One region of the Saccharopolyspora sp. NPDC050389 genome, then DNA from elsewhere that is predicted to be linked to it. Evidence: riboswitches for the same ligand, from Rfam matches in the RefSeq annotation. Region 1 holds a riboswitch; each other region holds the start of a gene.

Evidence for each region. Region 1 has a riboswitch for thiamine pyrophosphate ahead of thiD (bifunctional hydroxymethylpyrimidine kinase/phosphomethylpyrimidine kinase). Riboswitches for the same ligand answer to the same signal wherever they lie in the genome.
Region 2: it holds a riboswitch for thiamine pyrophosphate, as region 1 does, so the genes downstream of both, thiC (phosphomethylpyrimidine synthase ThiC) here and thiD (bifunctional hydroxymethylpyrimidine kinase/phosphomethylpyrimidine kinase) in region 1, are expected to answer to the same signal.
Region 3: it holds a riboswitch for thiamine pyrophosphate, as region 1 does, so the genes downstream of both, AB0I53_RS10420 (cytosine permease) here and thiD (bifunctional hydroxymethylpyrimidine kinase/phosphomethylpyrimidine kinase) in region 1, are expected to answer to the same signal.

What each region holds. Positions count from the first base shown of each region.
Region 1 covers NZ_JBFAKG010000002.1:226,426-231,174, forward strand. Annotated here, with positions in the region: gene tenA (thiaminase II) at 218-928, opposite strand; gene thiD (bifunctional hydroxymethylpyrimidine kinase/phosphomethylpyrimidine kinase) at 1,209-2,006, opposite strand; TPP riboswitch at 1,994-2,088, opposite strand; gene AB0I53_RS02380 (hypothetical protein) at 2,136-2,393, opposite strand; gene AB0I53_RS02385 (hypothetical protein) at 2,606-3,346, shown strand; gene AB0I53_RS02390 (hypothetical protein) at 3,437-3,622, opposite strand; gene AB0I53_RS02395 (NIPSNAP family protein) at 3,621-4,178, shown strand; gene AB0I53_RS02400 (hypothetical protein) at 4,633-4,749, shown strand, end outside.
Region 2 covers NZ_JBFAKG010000105.1:107-4,855, reverse strand. Annotated here, with positions in the region: gene AB0I53_RS41795 (AAA family ATPase) at 1-351, shown strand, start outside; gene AB0I53_RS41790 (LytR C-terminal domain-containing protein) at 399-1,040, opposite strand; gene AB0I53_RS41785 (DUF3263 domain-containing protein) at 1,040-1,339, opposite strand; gene AB0I53_RS41780 (peptide deformylase) at 1,659-2,237, shown strand; gene AB0I53_RS41775 (Uma2 family endonuclease) at 2,238-2,888, opposite strand; TPP riboswitch at 2,974-3,096, shown strand; gene thiC (phosphomethylpyrimidine synthase ThiC) at 3,089-4,732, shown strand.
Region 3 covers NZ_JBFAKG010000012.1:74,471-79,219, reverse strand. Annotated here, with positions in the region: gene AB0I53_RS10425 (helix-turn-helix transcriptional regulator) at 1-169, shown strand, start outside; gene AB0I53_RS10420 (cytosine permease) at 417-1,742, opposite strand; TPP riboswitch at 1,733-1,846, opposite strand; gene AB0I53_RS10415 (helicase HerA-like domain-containing protein) at 1,895-3,397, opposite strand; gene AB0I53_RS10410 (VOC family protein) at 3,583-3,966, shown strand; gene larE (ATP-dependent sacrificial sulfur transferase LarE) at 4,181-4,749, shown strand, end outside.

The sequences.
Region 1 (4,749 bases):
GCCCGGTCACACCGAGCCGGTGCGGATTCTTCCCACGCCGCAACGGGTTTCACTTGTCACTCTTTTGAGGCGGCGCAGCCGCTTAGCCCGGCTTCGCAACCGGCACCGCCGCGGGTTCTCAGAGGTCTTCTCGCGAGGGCAGCCGGGGATCCCACAGCGAGAAAGACGCTTGAGATTCCGGCACCCGCTCTTCTGCGCAGACCGAGCCTGGAAATCCTTACCCGAGGAAGCGGGCGGTGGGCCATTCCTCCTTGATCCAGGCGCTGTTCCAGAACAGCCACTCGTACTCCGTGGCCCGGGTGAACGCTTCGAGCATCCGGTGCCGGGTTTCCTCGTCCGCGCCCTTGGCGACCCGGTCGGTGAGGTCGCGGGCCGTCAGCACCGCCTCGGCGAACTCGTCGTCGGCGTAGGTCTGGATCCACGCCCGGTACGGGTGGCCCTCGGCGCCTCCGGTGGCCTCCAGGATCGCGGTGCCGACGTGCTGGTACACCCAGAAGCACGGCAGGATCGCCGCCAGCAGCACCGGGTACGACTCGGTCAGCGCGTTCGCCCGCAGGAACGACGTGTAGGCCAGGCAGGACGGGGACGTGCCGATCCCGGCGATCTCGGCGTCGGACAGGCCGAACTCCGCGACGTATCCGGCGTGCAACCGGCGCTCCTCGACCAGCGCGCCCTGCGAAGCGCCGGCGAGGAACGCGGCGTCCTCGGCGTTGTCGGCGCGCGTCGCGGCTGCCGCCAGCGCCTGCGCGAAACCGACCAGGTAGCGCGCGTCCTGCACGATGTAGAACGCGAAGCGGTCGCGGTCCAGGGTGCCGTCGGTCAGCGCGGCGTTGAAAGGGTGCTCGACGATCGCCTGCTGCAGATCGGCGGTGTGCGCCCATGCCTTGGCGCAGAAACCGTCGGCGGGCGGAGCGGGCAGCTTGCTCATCAGAACCTCTCGTAGCGTGTGGGAGCCCTTGCACTCAGGGCTTTACAGGTGTTTGGGAAGTCGGTTTTGGCTTTTGTTCTTGAAGCGGCGAAGCCGCTCAGCCCCCTACGCAACTTGCACCGCCGCGGGTTCTCAGACGTCTTCTCGCGAGGACAGCCCCGATGCCGCGTATTGGGTCATACACAAATCGGGGATCCCAGAGCGAGAAGGCGTCTGTAACTCCCGCAGGGGGGCCGCTACTTGCACCGCCACGCAAAACGAGCCTGGAAAGCCGAAAAGGTCACCACCAGCGGTGGAAGTGGTGCACCGGGCCGTGGCCGTGGCCGACGTCGAGCCGTTCCGAGGCGCGCAGGGCCTCGGTCAGGTACTCCTTGGCTTCGCGCACCGCTTCGAGCCAGTCCGCCCGCTGCGGCCGCAGCGCGGCGATCGCCGCCGACAGCGTGCAGCCGGTGCCGTGGTCGTTGGTGGTCGTGACCCGCTCGCTGGACAGGAACTCGGCGATCCCGTCGCCGTACAGCAGGTCCACGCTGGACCGGCCGTCGAGGTGGCCGCCCTTGAGCAGCACCTGCTTGGCGCCCAGCCCGGCCAGCCGCTCGGCCTGCGCGGGCATGTCGGCGGGATCGGTGAGCTCCGGCTCGCCCAGCAGATCCGCGGCCTCCGGCAGGTTCGGGGTGATCAGGTCCACCCGCGGCAGCAGCTCCTCGCGCAGCACGCCGACCGCCTCCGGCGCGAGCAGCCGGTCGCCGCTCTTGGCGACCATCACGGGATCCAGCACGACGTGCGGCGGCGCGTAGCGGTCGAGCACCTCGATCACCGCGCGGATCACCTCGGCGTTGGCCAGCATGCCGATCTTGACCGCGTCCACCCGCACGTCGTCGAGCAGCGTGACCAGCTGCGCGGTGATGAACTCCGGCGGCACCTCGTGGACCTCGGAAACCCCGGTGGTGGTCTGCGCGACCAGCGCGGTGATCACGGACATGCCGTAGGCGCCGTGCGCCGAGAAGGTCTTCAGATCGGCCTGCACGCCGGCGCCGCCGCTGGGGTCGGTGCCGGCGATGGTCAGCACATTGGGAACCATGACGTCCCTCCGCTAGTACGAGCTAGGTCAGGTTCAACGGGTCTGTTCTCAGCCCGGCAGCCGGGCACCCCGCGTCACTGCCACCAACCTAACAACCGCGGGCGGCCCACGACCACGCCCGGCACCGCCTCAGTCGATCAGGCCCACCACCACGCCGGCGGTGAGCACCTCACCGGGCCGCACCTGATGCCACAACGTGCCGGTGGCCAGCGCCGAAACCCAGCCGATCGTCCGGCCGCAGCAGTCGCCGCCCACCCGGACCTCCGCCAACCGGTCGCCCACGCACACCCGGCTGCCGTCCGCGACCAGCCAGCACACCAGCACTCCGCGCGACGGACCGCGACCGGCCTCCCGTCGGCCCAGTTCAGGGAAGTGCACCTCGGTCATCTCGCCCCCTCGATGATCGCCCCAGCATTGCCCCGAGTGCGCCGCGCGACAAGACCATTCGGCCGCCGGAACGCTCCGGTCGTCGAGCCGACGGTCTGCGCCGATCGGCCCACATCGCCCCGGGCCGATCCGGCACAGCGATCGAATTCACACCGTGAAGGCCCCCACCGGTAGGCAAGGTGAACCTTCATCGCGGACTAAAGTGGTTGATGATGGAAACCACGACCGATGCCCCGAGCTTCGCCCGTTCCCGCCGGCAACCCCGGCCGGAGGATCCCGCCCGGATCTGGGCCCCGCTGGCGGACCTGACCGAAGCCGCCGTGGCGGCCGCCGGTTCGGGGACGGTGGCGATCACCCGCGGATTCGACCGCAACAGCAGGCAGCGCGCGAAAGCGCTGCGCGAGCTGCTGAACCGGCGCGACGTCGCCGCCGTCGAGGTGACCCCGGCTCCGGGCAGCGCTCGGCTGCTGGCAGACGTCGAGATCACCGCGGTGGTCAACCTGATCGGCGCCGGATCGTGGCAGCCCTACCGGGTGGCCGCCGAACTGCGCGCCCCGGTGCTCACGCCGAAGCCCGGCGACGGCGCGGCCGAGGAGGCCACGCGGGACGTGATCGCCCTGGCCGGCGACTCCGGCCAGCGCGACGTCGCGATCTCGCACGTCGCCGTCCGCTCCGAGGATCCCGCCGCCAGCCGGCTGACCCTGACCTACGACGGTGAGCAGCTGACGGTGCCCGGCGGCTGGTTGACCATCACGGTGCACGGCAGCGAGCTGCAGGCCAAGGTCGGCGGCGTGGACTTCCCGGAGCGAACGCTGACCACCGGCAAGATCCGGGTGGAGGCCTTCGACGCGCCGCACCGGCTGGTCCGCGACGAACTGCCGATCGCAGACTTCGAAGAAGCCGCGGTCACCTTCACCGCCGAGCCGAACGGCCTGGTGGTCCGCCCGGTCTGAACCGCATTCCGCCGAAATCCCGTCCGCAGCTTCTACCGGAGCTGCGGACTTCTGCTTTCCAGGGAACCGCCGCTCAGTTGTGGATCGGGTTCAGCATTGACCATTGACCATTGACCGCTCAGTCTCCGACACCGCCCAGCTGATGGTCTCGGCCCAGTCCGTGAATCCGACCGCGGGCGGCACGTCTGATTCCTCGAGGACCTCGGCCAGCTCGACACCCGCCTGGCCGGTTGATGCCCCGGAATTGTCGGGAAGGTCCGCTACGGTCGCGGTCATGACGGAGCAGGTGTGGTGTGGCGTGGTCGAGCTGCGGCAGTACACGCTGAAACCGGGGCAGCGGGACGTGCTGATCGAGCTGTTCGAGCGTGAGCTCGTCGAGCCGCAGGAAGCGCTCGGCATGCGGATCATCGGCACATTCCGCGACCTCGACGACCCAGACCGGTTTGTGTGGCTGCGCGGGTTCGCCGACATGGCGGCCCGCCACGCCGGCCTGACCGGCTTCTACCACGGGCCGGTCTGGGCCGAGCACCGGGAAGCCGCGAACGCCACCATGGTCGACTCCGACGATGTGCTGTTGCTGCGGCCATGCGGGCCGTTCACGCGACCGAAAACGCCCGGGAAGCTAGTCACCGTCACCGTGTCCGACCGCCACGTCACGGGCAGCCAGCTCGTTGCGACCTTGCGCAGCGAGCATGCGCCCAACACGTTCCAGGCGTTGCCGGTCCGCGAGAATGAGGACGTGGCCGTCACCGTCGCCGTGCAGGACCACAGTCCCGAGCCGAGCCCGGAGACTCTCCGCTTGGAGCCGACCGCGCGGTCCTGGCTGCGCTAGCGCACCTGCCGGAAGAACGATCGGACCTCGTCGACGTACAGCTGGGCAGTTCCATTGTGGATCCCATTGACCGAACTGGCGGCTCGGCTGAGTCTGACGAGGGTTTCCGAGCGAAGGGCCCCGGCACCGAGTTCGGTGCCGACGATCAAACGACGAAGCCCCCGGCGGATTCACTCAATCACCGAGGCACAGTAGCCACTCCACAACCAGCGAACGCATCCTCAACACGCCGCCAGGCCCACCAACAACCCGTTCCGGTTACTGACCACCCATGCACAAGTCATCGCGAGCTGGTCACTCGGGGTTCCTAGATCACCCGGCAGAGATGTGTTCTAGAGCACTCCCGCGACTGATTCCGGCATATGCCGTCACGGTTCATACCAAGCCGCGTCCCTCGATCAATACCGCGCGCTGGAGGCAGAGCGCGCGAACTGCAACAGGGAGGCTGGAGATCGTGGAGCCCACCAAGCAGTGGCATGTGAGCTGCCGCGATGTCGCCGGCAGACGTCGGGACATGTCGGTGTTCGTCAACCAGGAGAATGTCGTGCTGATCGCCCCACCGGGCGAGACG
Region 2 (4,749 bases), on a different contig from region 1:
CGACCCGAGCTGGTCGATCCGGCCCTGCTCCGCCCCGGCCGCCTGGAGCGCCTCGTCTACGTCCCGCCGCCGGACGCGGAGGCCCGCGAAGCGATCCTGCGCGCGGCGGCGAAGAACACTCCGCTGGCGTCCGATGTGGACTTGGCCGCGCAGGCCGCCGAGCTGAACGGCTACTCCGCAGCCGACTGCGCGGCCCTGATCCGCGAGGCGGCCCTGACGGCGATGCGCGAATCCCTTTCAGCGGCGGAGGTTTCCGCCACCCACCTCGACACGGCCCGGAAGGCGGTCCGCCCCTCCCTCGACCCGGCCCAACTCGCGTCCCTGGAGGCCTACGCCACCAACCGCGGCTGACCACCGACCGCGCAATTTCGCGGGAAATCGCGCGGTCTCGCGCCGGGTCACTTGGCGGCGACCGCGCCCTTGTAGTCGTTGGTGATGATGGCGATCAGGCCCGGCGTCGCGTCCTGGATGCCGTCGAAGCGGGGCTCGGCGCGTGCCCCGAAGTGGGCCGCCATCTCATTCGCCTGCTGCTCCTCGACCGTGCCCGGCCGGAAGTAGATCGTCGTGGTCGGGATGCGTCCCGCCGAGTAGTTGCCGACCTCCGGAACGTCGTAGCCGGAGATCCGGAAGTCCTCCGCGGCGCGGTGCGCCAGCCCGCCGATCGTGCTGTTGTTGTAGACCCGCACCAGGATCTTGCCCGTCACGTCGCCGGAACCGACCGGCACGTCGTGGTTCTGGTTGCCCTGCGGCGGCGCGGGCGGCGGAGTGTCCTGTGTGGCCGGTGGCGGCACGACCGGCGGTGCGACCGGCGCAGTGCCGGCGGGCGGCACCACGGCGGACTCGGCGGGCGGGTTCTGCGCCAGCGAGGTGATCGGCGGATTGTTGCCCGGTTCCGGGGGCAGCGGTCGGGCCGTGTTCGACGTGCTACCGCCGGAAACCAGCGTGGCGATGCCGACGACGCCCGCGATCGCACCGACCCCGATCAGACCGAAGCCGATGAGCTTGGCCTTGGCCGGTCCGGTGGGTTCCCCTGAAGTCATCAGTGCAACTCGATTCCCAGTCGTTGGGCGGCCCGCGCGCGCTGCCGACCCGCCCGTGCCTTGCGCAGCCGTTTGATCAGCATAGGGTCTGCTCGCACGGCAGCCGGACTGTCCAGCAACGCGTTCAGCAGTTGGTAGTAGCGCGACGGCGACATGTCGAACAGCTCGCGGATCGCGCGCTCCTTCACGCCTTCCTGCTTCCACCACTGCGACTCGAAGGCCAGGATGCCCCGATCCCGCACGGTGAGCTCGCCATCCGGCGGTAACGGCTGGGTCGGCACCGGCGGCGGCTCGACGATCCGCTCGATCGGCTGGGTGATCGGCTCGGCGAGACGCAACCGCCGAGCGGGTGCCGATTCGGATTTCGGCTGCCGTTGTTGCAGGCGCGCCAGCTGCTCGCACTGACGAGCGATCTCCTGCGCGGTCAGCATTTGGGCGGCGTCCATCTGGCTCCTCGCCTCGCGATTCGAGACTTCCCGCGTTCACTGGAATCACATAGCTGTGATTCCCCCTCAATTACACCATGCCCGGATTCCCGGCGGGAGCGGATCACACCGGCGAGTAGCGGGATCGGAGCACCCCGGCGTGCCGGATGCCGAAACCGCTAAAGTCCCGGCCATGGCTGTTCACCCGATCTGCGTCGTCGGCGACCCGGTGCTGCACAACCCCACCCGTCCGGTGGAGCGCTTCGACGACGAGCTGCGCACCCTCGTCGAGGACATGTTCGAGACGATGGCCGCCGCGAACGGGGTCGGGCTGGCGGCCAACCAGATCGGCGTCGACCTGCGGGTGTTCGTCTACGACTGCCCGGACGACGAGGGCGTCCAGCACCGCGGCGTGGTGGTGAACCCCGAGCTGACCACCTCCGAGATCCCGCAGTCCATGCCGGATCCGGACGACGACTGGGAGGGCTGCCTGTCGGTGCCCGGCGAGTCCTACCCGACCGGCCGGGCGGACCGGGCGAAGGTCACCGGGTCCGATGTGGACGGAAAGCCGATCGAGGTCGAGGGGACCGGGTTCTTCGCCCGCTGCCTGCAACACGAAACCGACCACCTCAACGGCCACCTCTACCTGGACCGCCTGATGGGCCGCCACGCCCGGGCGGCGAAGAAGATGATCCGCCGCAACGGCTGGGGAATCCCCGGCCTGACCTGGGATCCGGCGGAATCCGGCGATCCCTTCGCCGAAGACGACTGATCAGAATTCCTTGGTTTCCAAGGTCAAGTCGAAGGGCTCGGGAATACCGATCGGTTCGCCGAACGGCACCCGGCGTTGATCCCAATAGCGGTCGTTTGACGGTCGCGAGTGCAGCGTCACCGTCGGCTGGTCTTTCGCGAACCGATCAATCAGCAAATACAGCGGAATACCCGCATGCGCATACCCACGCAACTTCGTCGTCCGATCGACATCGGCATTACTGGCCGAGGTTATTTCCACGACCAGCAGAGCATTGCTCCCGTCAAGGTACGTGCCGTGCGAGACCACCTGATCCTGCGGAATCACAACGAGGTCGGGGATGTACAGGTTGTTGCCGAACCCAGTATCAACTGCCGCAGTCTGGAAGATCTCCCAATCTTCAGGTACCGCACGTGCCAGCACCCGGTGCACGCGGCTTGCGATCAGGTTGTGTTCGTTTCCCGGCGGCGGCGTAATCACGATCCTTCCTTCGATGATCTCCGCGCGCCAGCCCTTGTTGGGGAGGTCCAGGCTTTCCCAGACCTCAAAGAGCTCATCCTCCACCGAGGCCACGTATGCAGGGGCAGCGGTCACAGCGCGGTCACCTCCTGTATCGATGTCATCACGCACCGTACTCACCACCCCTGACAACGTTGTGATCGCCCTGGTCATGAGCCTAATGGCAAACCGGCCTGCCGTCATCGGGGTGAACCGGGGTTGGCAGCCCGCTGTCTCCGGGCTAGCCTCGGCCGCGACAAATCAAAACCGCGGGAGCTCGCACCAACAGCGGGCTGAGAGGGTGGCTGGAGAACTCCGGGGCCGCCGACCGCATGAACCTGACCGGGTAATGCCGGCGTAGGGAGTGGATGGCAGTGGCCGACGTGCGTCCGAACGCGTCCGAAAGCGGAACCCAGATCACCACCGGGCCGATCAGCGGCTCGCGAAAGGTGTTCCGGAACACCGAATCCGGCCTGCAAGTGCCATTCCGCCGCATCGAGTTGACCAACGGCGAGCACCTCGACGTGTACGACACCTCCGGGCCGTACACCGACGAGAACGCCACCGTCGACGTCCACAGTGGACTTCATCGGATGCGGGCGGGGTGGACCGACGGCCGGGAGCACCGGACCCAGCTCGGCTGGGCCAGGGCCGGCGTGATCACGCGGGAGATGGAGTACATCGCCGCCCGCGAAGGAGTCCCGGCCGAACTGGTCCGCGACGAGGTGGCCAGCGGGCGGGCGGTGATCCCGGCCAACCGCTGCCACCCGGAGAGCGAGCCGATGATCATCGGCAAGAAGTTCCTGGTGAAGGTCAACGCCAACATCGGCAACTCCGCGGTGACCTCCTCGATCGAGGAGGAGGTGGAGAAGATGGTGTGGGCCACGCGCTGGGGCGCCGACACCGTCATGGACCTGTCCACCGGCAAGCGGATCCACGAGACCCGCGAACGGATCCTGCGCAACTCGCCGGTGCCGATCGGCACCGTGCCGATCTACCAGGCGCTGGAGAAGGTCAACGGCGATCCGGCCGCGCTGACCTGGGAGATCTACCGCGACACCGTCATCGAGCAGTGCGAGCAGGGCGTGGACTACATGACCGTGCACGCCGGCGTGCTGCTGCGCTACGTGCCGCTGACCGCGAACCGGGTCACCGGCATCGTGTCCCGCGGCGGCTCGATCATGGCCGCGTGGTGCCTGGCGCACCACCGGGAGAGCTTCCTCTACACGCACTTCAGCGAGCTCTGCGAGATCCTGCGCGACTACGACGTCACGTTCTCCCTCGGCGACGGCCTGCGGCCCGGCTCCATTGCCGACGCCAACGACCGCGCGCAGTTCGCCGAGCTGGAGACCCTCGGCGAGCTCACGCACATCGCCCGCGAGCACGACGTGCAGGTGATGATCGAGGGCCCGGGCCACGTCCCGATGCACAAGATCGTCGAGAACGTGCGGCTGGAAGAAGAGCTGTGCGGCGAAGCGCCGTTCTACACGCTCGGGCCGCTGACCACCGACATCGCCCCCGCCTACGACCACATCACGTCCGGGATCGGCGCGGCGATGATCGCCCAGGCGGGCACCGCGATGCTCTGCTACGTCACGCCGAAGGAGCACCTGGGGCTGCCGAACCGGGACGACGTCAAGGTCGGCGTGATCACCTACAAGATCGCCGCGCACGCCGCCGACCTGGCCAAGGGGCATCCGCGGGCGCAGGAGCGGGACGACGCGCTGTCCACGGCGCGGTTCGAGTTCCGCTGGACCGACCAGTTCAACCTGTCGCTGGACCCGGACACCGCGCGCGCCTTCCACGACGAGACGCTGCCCGCCGAGCCTGCCAAGACGGCGCACTTCTGCTCCATGTGCGGGCCGAAGTTCTGCTCGATGAAGATCACCCAGGACGTCCGGAAGTTCGCCGCGGAGCGCGGCCTGACCAGCGTCGAGGCGATCGAGGCGGGCATGCAGGAGAAGTCGGACGAGTTCGCCGGGGCCGGCAGCAAGGTCTACCTCCCGCTGGCCGACTAGACCGGAGCACCGTTTCC
Region 3 (4,749 bases), on a different contig from region 1:
CGAGTACGAGCTGCGTCATCCGCTGGTGGGCGCGCTCACGGTCGCGCAACAGATCCTCGTGCCCGCCCGCTCGCCGGAGCAGTCCGTGGTCGTGGTCACCACCGCGGACGGCTCCGGCTCGGAGAACTCGATCAAGCTGCTCGCGATGCGCGCCCGGGAAACGGTATAGAGCCTGTTTCCAAACTCGTCCTGCGTAGCGGTGCGGGTGGCGGAACCTCAGAGGTCTTCTCGCTGTGGGATCCCCGACATCATGAATGACCAATTCACCACGTCGGGGCTGTCCTCGCGAGAAGACCCCTGAGAACCCGCGGCGGTGCGAGTTGCGAAGGTGGGCTAAGCGGCTGCGCCGCTTCAAAGACAAAACGCCCGCGTTACCACAACCGCACGTCACCACATCCAAAACAGCCTCTATAGCCTCAGCTTTCCGCGCCGCGACGGCGGAAGGCGCCGATGATCGCGGCCGCCAGGGCGGCCACGAGGAACGAGGTGAGCGCGGCGCTCATCCACGTCGGGACCGTGAAGCCGATCGCGTCCCGCAGCCCGGTCCACAGCCGGCTCCACCAGCCGAGCTCGCCCGGGTTGATCAGCTGGAACGCCGCGAAGCCCAGGAACCAGGCCAGCAGCATGCCCCAGCGGGACGGGGCCTGCGCGGACAGGTCGTAGCTGCGGCGGCGGCCGTGCACGAAGTAGTCCACCGCCAGCACGCCGAACATCGGCACGAACACCGAGCCGATCAGCAGCAGGAAGTTCGAGAACTGGGCGATGTCCAGGGTCAGCGCGAGCAGGGTGATCAACGCTCCGATGACCACGCACAGCACCCGGCGGTCCGCGCTGGGCCGCAGGTTCTGGATGGAAACCGCGGTCGAGTAGGTGTTGGCGAAGGACTGGTCGACCTCGCGCAGCACCAGGATGCCGAAGAAGATCACCCCGAGCGGCACCGCCAGCATCGGGTCGAACACCCTGTCCGAGTCGCCGGCGACCAGCGCCAGCCCGAGCAGCCCCAGCAGGTAGCAGGCGATCTGGGTGACCGAATAGCCCACCGTCGCGGCGGTGAACGCGCCGGACACCGACTTCGAGTGCCGCGAGTAGTCCGAGGCGACCGGGATCCAGGACACCGCGACCGCCAGCGCGGCGTCCGCGCCGGGCCAGAAGCCCTGCCAGGAACCGGTGTTCATGTCCGGCAGCGGCTGGCGCAGCAGTTGGACGAAGAAGTACACCATCGCGATCGCCACCGCGATGCTGACGTAGCGGCGCAGCAGGCGCAGCGCGCCGAGCGGGCGCAACGTCAGCACGGTGGTCAGCGCACCGGCCACCAGCACGTACAACCAGTGCGGGCCGCCGCCGAACAGCGCCTCCGCGCCCTGCGCGATCACCAGGAGCTCGAAGGTGCCCCAGCCGACCAGCTGCAGGATGTTCAGCACGGTCGGCAGGTACGACAGCTTGGTGCCGAACAGGCCGCGCAGCAGCATCATCGCGGGCGCACCGGTGCGCGCTCCCGGAACCGCCGCGAGGCCGACCATGATGCTGCCGATCACAGTGCCCACCACGCACGCGGTGACCGCGGCGGCGAACGACAGCTGCGGCACACCGGCCGGCGCGAGCACGGCCAGCGCGCCGCTGAAGCCGAGCAGGCTCACCCCGAGGTTGCCCCAGAACGCGCTCTGGTCGAGCACGCCGAGCGTCTTCGGTGCCGGTTCGTCCAGGGTGTGCGGAACTTCGGCACGATCGACGTCAAGCGCCATCAACAGCTCCCTACGCCGGCATTATCCGGACAGGTTCTGCGGTCGGTGGCGCGTGCAGTGCCACCCTCTCAGCCCGGTTCGCCCGAGCTCCCGCGTGGATAAGTCGGCGACACCTTACCCCGATCAGGTGACCGATGCCAGCCCGGTACGGCTCACCGGCGGCGGTTGCCGAACAGGCCCCGGGTGATCTCCCGCCCCAGGGCGCTCGCCGCCGAGCGGAAGAACGACCGCACCGCGGGATTGTCCATCGCCTTCTCCAGCAACCCGGCCTCGTCCGGCTTCTTCGGCGTTTCCGGCGGCTCGGGCGCGGCGGCGATCTTCTTCGCCAGAAGTTCGTAGGCTGATTCCCGATCGACGGCCTGCCCGTACTTTCCGTGCAAATCGGACGAAGCGGCGGCGGCCCGCACCGCGTCCTCGCCGATCGTGCCCATCAGCGAGCGGGGCGCACGCAGCCGGGTCCACGCGACCGGCGTCGGCGCGCCCGTCTCGGCGAGCACCGTCACGATCGCCTCGCCGATGCCCAGCGTCGTCAGCGCCTCGTCCAGCTCGTAGTGCTCGGTCGTCGGATAGGTCTTCACCGTGCGCGCCAAGGCTTTCTGATCGTCCGGGGTGAACGCGCGGATGGCGTGCTGGACGCGGGCGCCCAGCTGGGAGAGCACCGCATTGGGCAGGTCGGTGGGCAGCTGCGTGCAGAAGAACACGCCCACCGCCTTGGACCGGATCAGCTTGACGGTCTGTTCGATGCGTTCCAGGAATGCCTTGGACGCGTCGCTGAACAGCAGGTGCGCCTCGTCGAAGAAGAACACCAGCTTCGGCCGGTCCAGGTCGCCGGCCTCCGGCAGCTCCTCGAACAGCTCCGCCAGCAGCCACATCAGGAACGTCGAGAACAGCGCCGGGCTGGCCTGCACGTCGTCGAGCTCCAGCAGGTTCACCACGCCCTTGCCGTCGACCTGCCGGAGCAGGTCGGCGACCTCGAGCTCAGGCTCGCCGAAGAACTCGTCGCCGCCCTGGGACTCCAAATTGGACAGTGCCCGCAGGATCACGCCCGCGCTGGCGGCCGACACCCCGCCGATGCCCTTGAGCTCGGCCTTCCCCTCGTCGCCGGTCAGGTACTGGATCACCGAGCGCAGGTCCTTGATGTCCAGCAGCGCCAGCCCGCGCTCGTCGGCCCAGTGGAAGATCAGGCCCAGCGTCGATTCCTGCGTCGCGTTCAGGCCGAGCACCTTCGCCAGCAGCAACGGCCCGAAGCTGGTCACGGTCGCGCGGATCGGCACGCCCCGGCCGCCGGTGCCCAGCGACAGGAACTGGGCGGGGAACGCCGCGGGCCGCCAGTCGTCGCCGACCTCGGCGGCGCGGGCAGTCACCTTGTCCCCGCCCTGTCCCGGGCTGGCCAGGCCGGAGAGGTCACCCTTGACGTCCGCCAGCAGCACCGGCACGCCGGCGTCGGACAGCTGTTCGGCAAGCAACTGCAGCGTCTTCGTCTTGCCGGTGCCGGTCGCGCCCGCAACCAGGCCGTGCCGGTTCATCGTCGCCAGCGGGATCCGCACGGCGGCAGCGGCATCGACCGAGCCGTCGACGACCACCGCGCCGAGCTCGACCGCCGCGCCTTCGGTCGCGTAGCCCGAAGCGATCTCCCGTGCCGCGTTGTCCGCCACCGCGCCCTCCGCTCCTCGCCGGTTCCAGCCCTCTCGACGCTATGCCGCCGGGCACCCGCCCGGGCGGTTCGCCACCCGGACGAGCGATGCTCCGGCGAGTAGGGCGACGACATGGGTTGACCTCGACCTTGGTGTAACTCCTAGCCTCAGGAACATCGGAGCACGACGAGGAAAGCGAGAATGCCATGCCAGTCCAGCTCAACCACACGATCGTCGCCACGTCCGACAAGGTCGCCCACGCGCGGTTCGTGGCCGACCTGCTCGGCCTCCCCGATCCGGAACCGTTCGGTCCGTTCATGTGCGTCCAGACGAGCAACGACGTCACGCTGGACTACCTGGAGACCGACGAGAAGATCGTCCCGCAGCACTACGCGTTCCTGGTCGGCGACGCGGAGTTCGACGAGATCTTCGCGCGGATCAAGGCACAGGAGCTGCCGCACTGGGCCGACCCGGCGCATCAGGAGCCGAACCAGATCAACACCCGGGACGGCGGCCGCGGCGTCTACTTCGACGACCCCGACGGCCACGTCCTGGAGATCCTCACCAAGCCCTACGGCAGCGGCCGCTAACCACCCATTTCGCCTGGTCAGACCCCGTGAGCACTTTGGGTTGCCATAGCGACCCAAAGTACTCACGGCCGCTGACCTGGCAGAACGTCCGGCGCGTGCTCCGGGGGATGGGATCTTCCGCCGAATCCGGTTAGAGTGTGGTCAGACCACCTGTCCGGACCGTGACGCCGTTCCCGTCGCCGGACGGCCGAAGGCGGACGAAAGGAGTGCCACCGTGAGCGTGCCCGAACTCGATCGGCTCCGGCAACGGATCGGCGCGGAGGAGGCCCTCGTGGTGGCGTTCTCCGGCGGCGTCGACTCGGCGCTGCTGGCAGCCGTGGCGCACGAGGTGCTCGGTTCACGGATGCTCGCGGTTACCGCCGTCTCACCCAGCCTCGCCGCCGACGAGCGGCGGCAGGCCAAGGAGTTCGCTCGCAGCCGTGGCTTCGCGCACGTCGAGGTCTGCACCGACGAGGCCGACCGGCCCGAGTATGCGGAGAACGACGGAAACCGCTGCTACCACTGCAAATCCGCGCTGTTCGACGCACTGGAGCCGCTGGCGTCCGTCATGGGCGCCCGCATCGCACTGGGCACCAACCTGGACGACTTGGGCGATCACCGGCCCGGCCAGCAGGCCGCCGCGCAGCGCGGCGCCATCGCGCCGATGGTGGACGCCGAGCTCAGCAAGGACGCGGTCCGGCGCGCCAGCCGGGAACTCGGACTGTCCACTGCGGACAAACCAGCGGCGGCGTGTCTCGCCTCGCGCGTCGCCTACGGCGACCCGGTGACGCCCGAGGTGCTCGG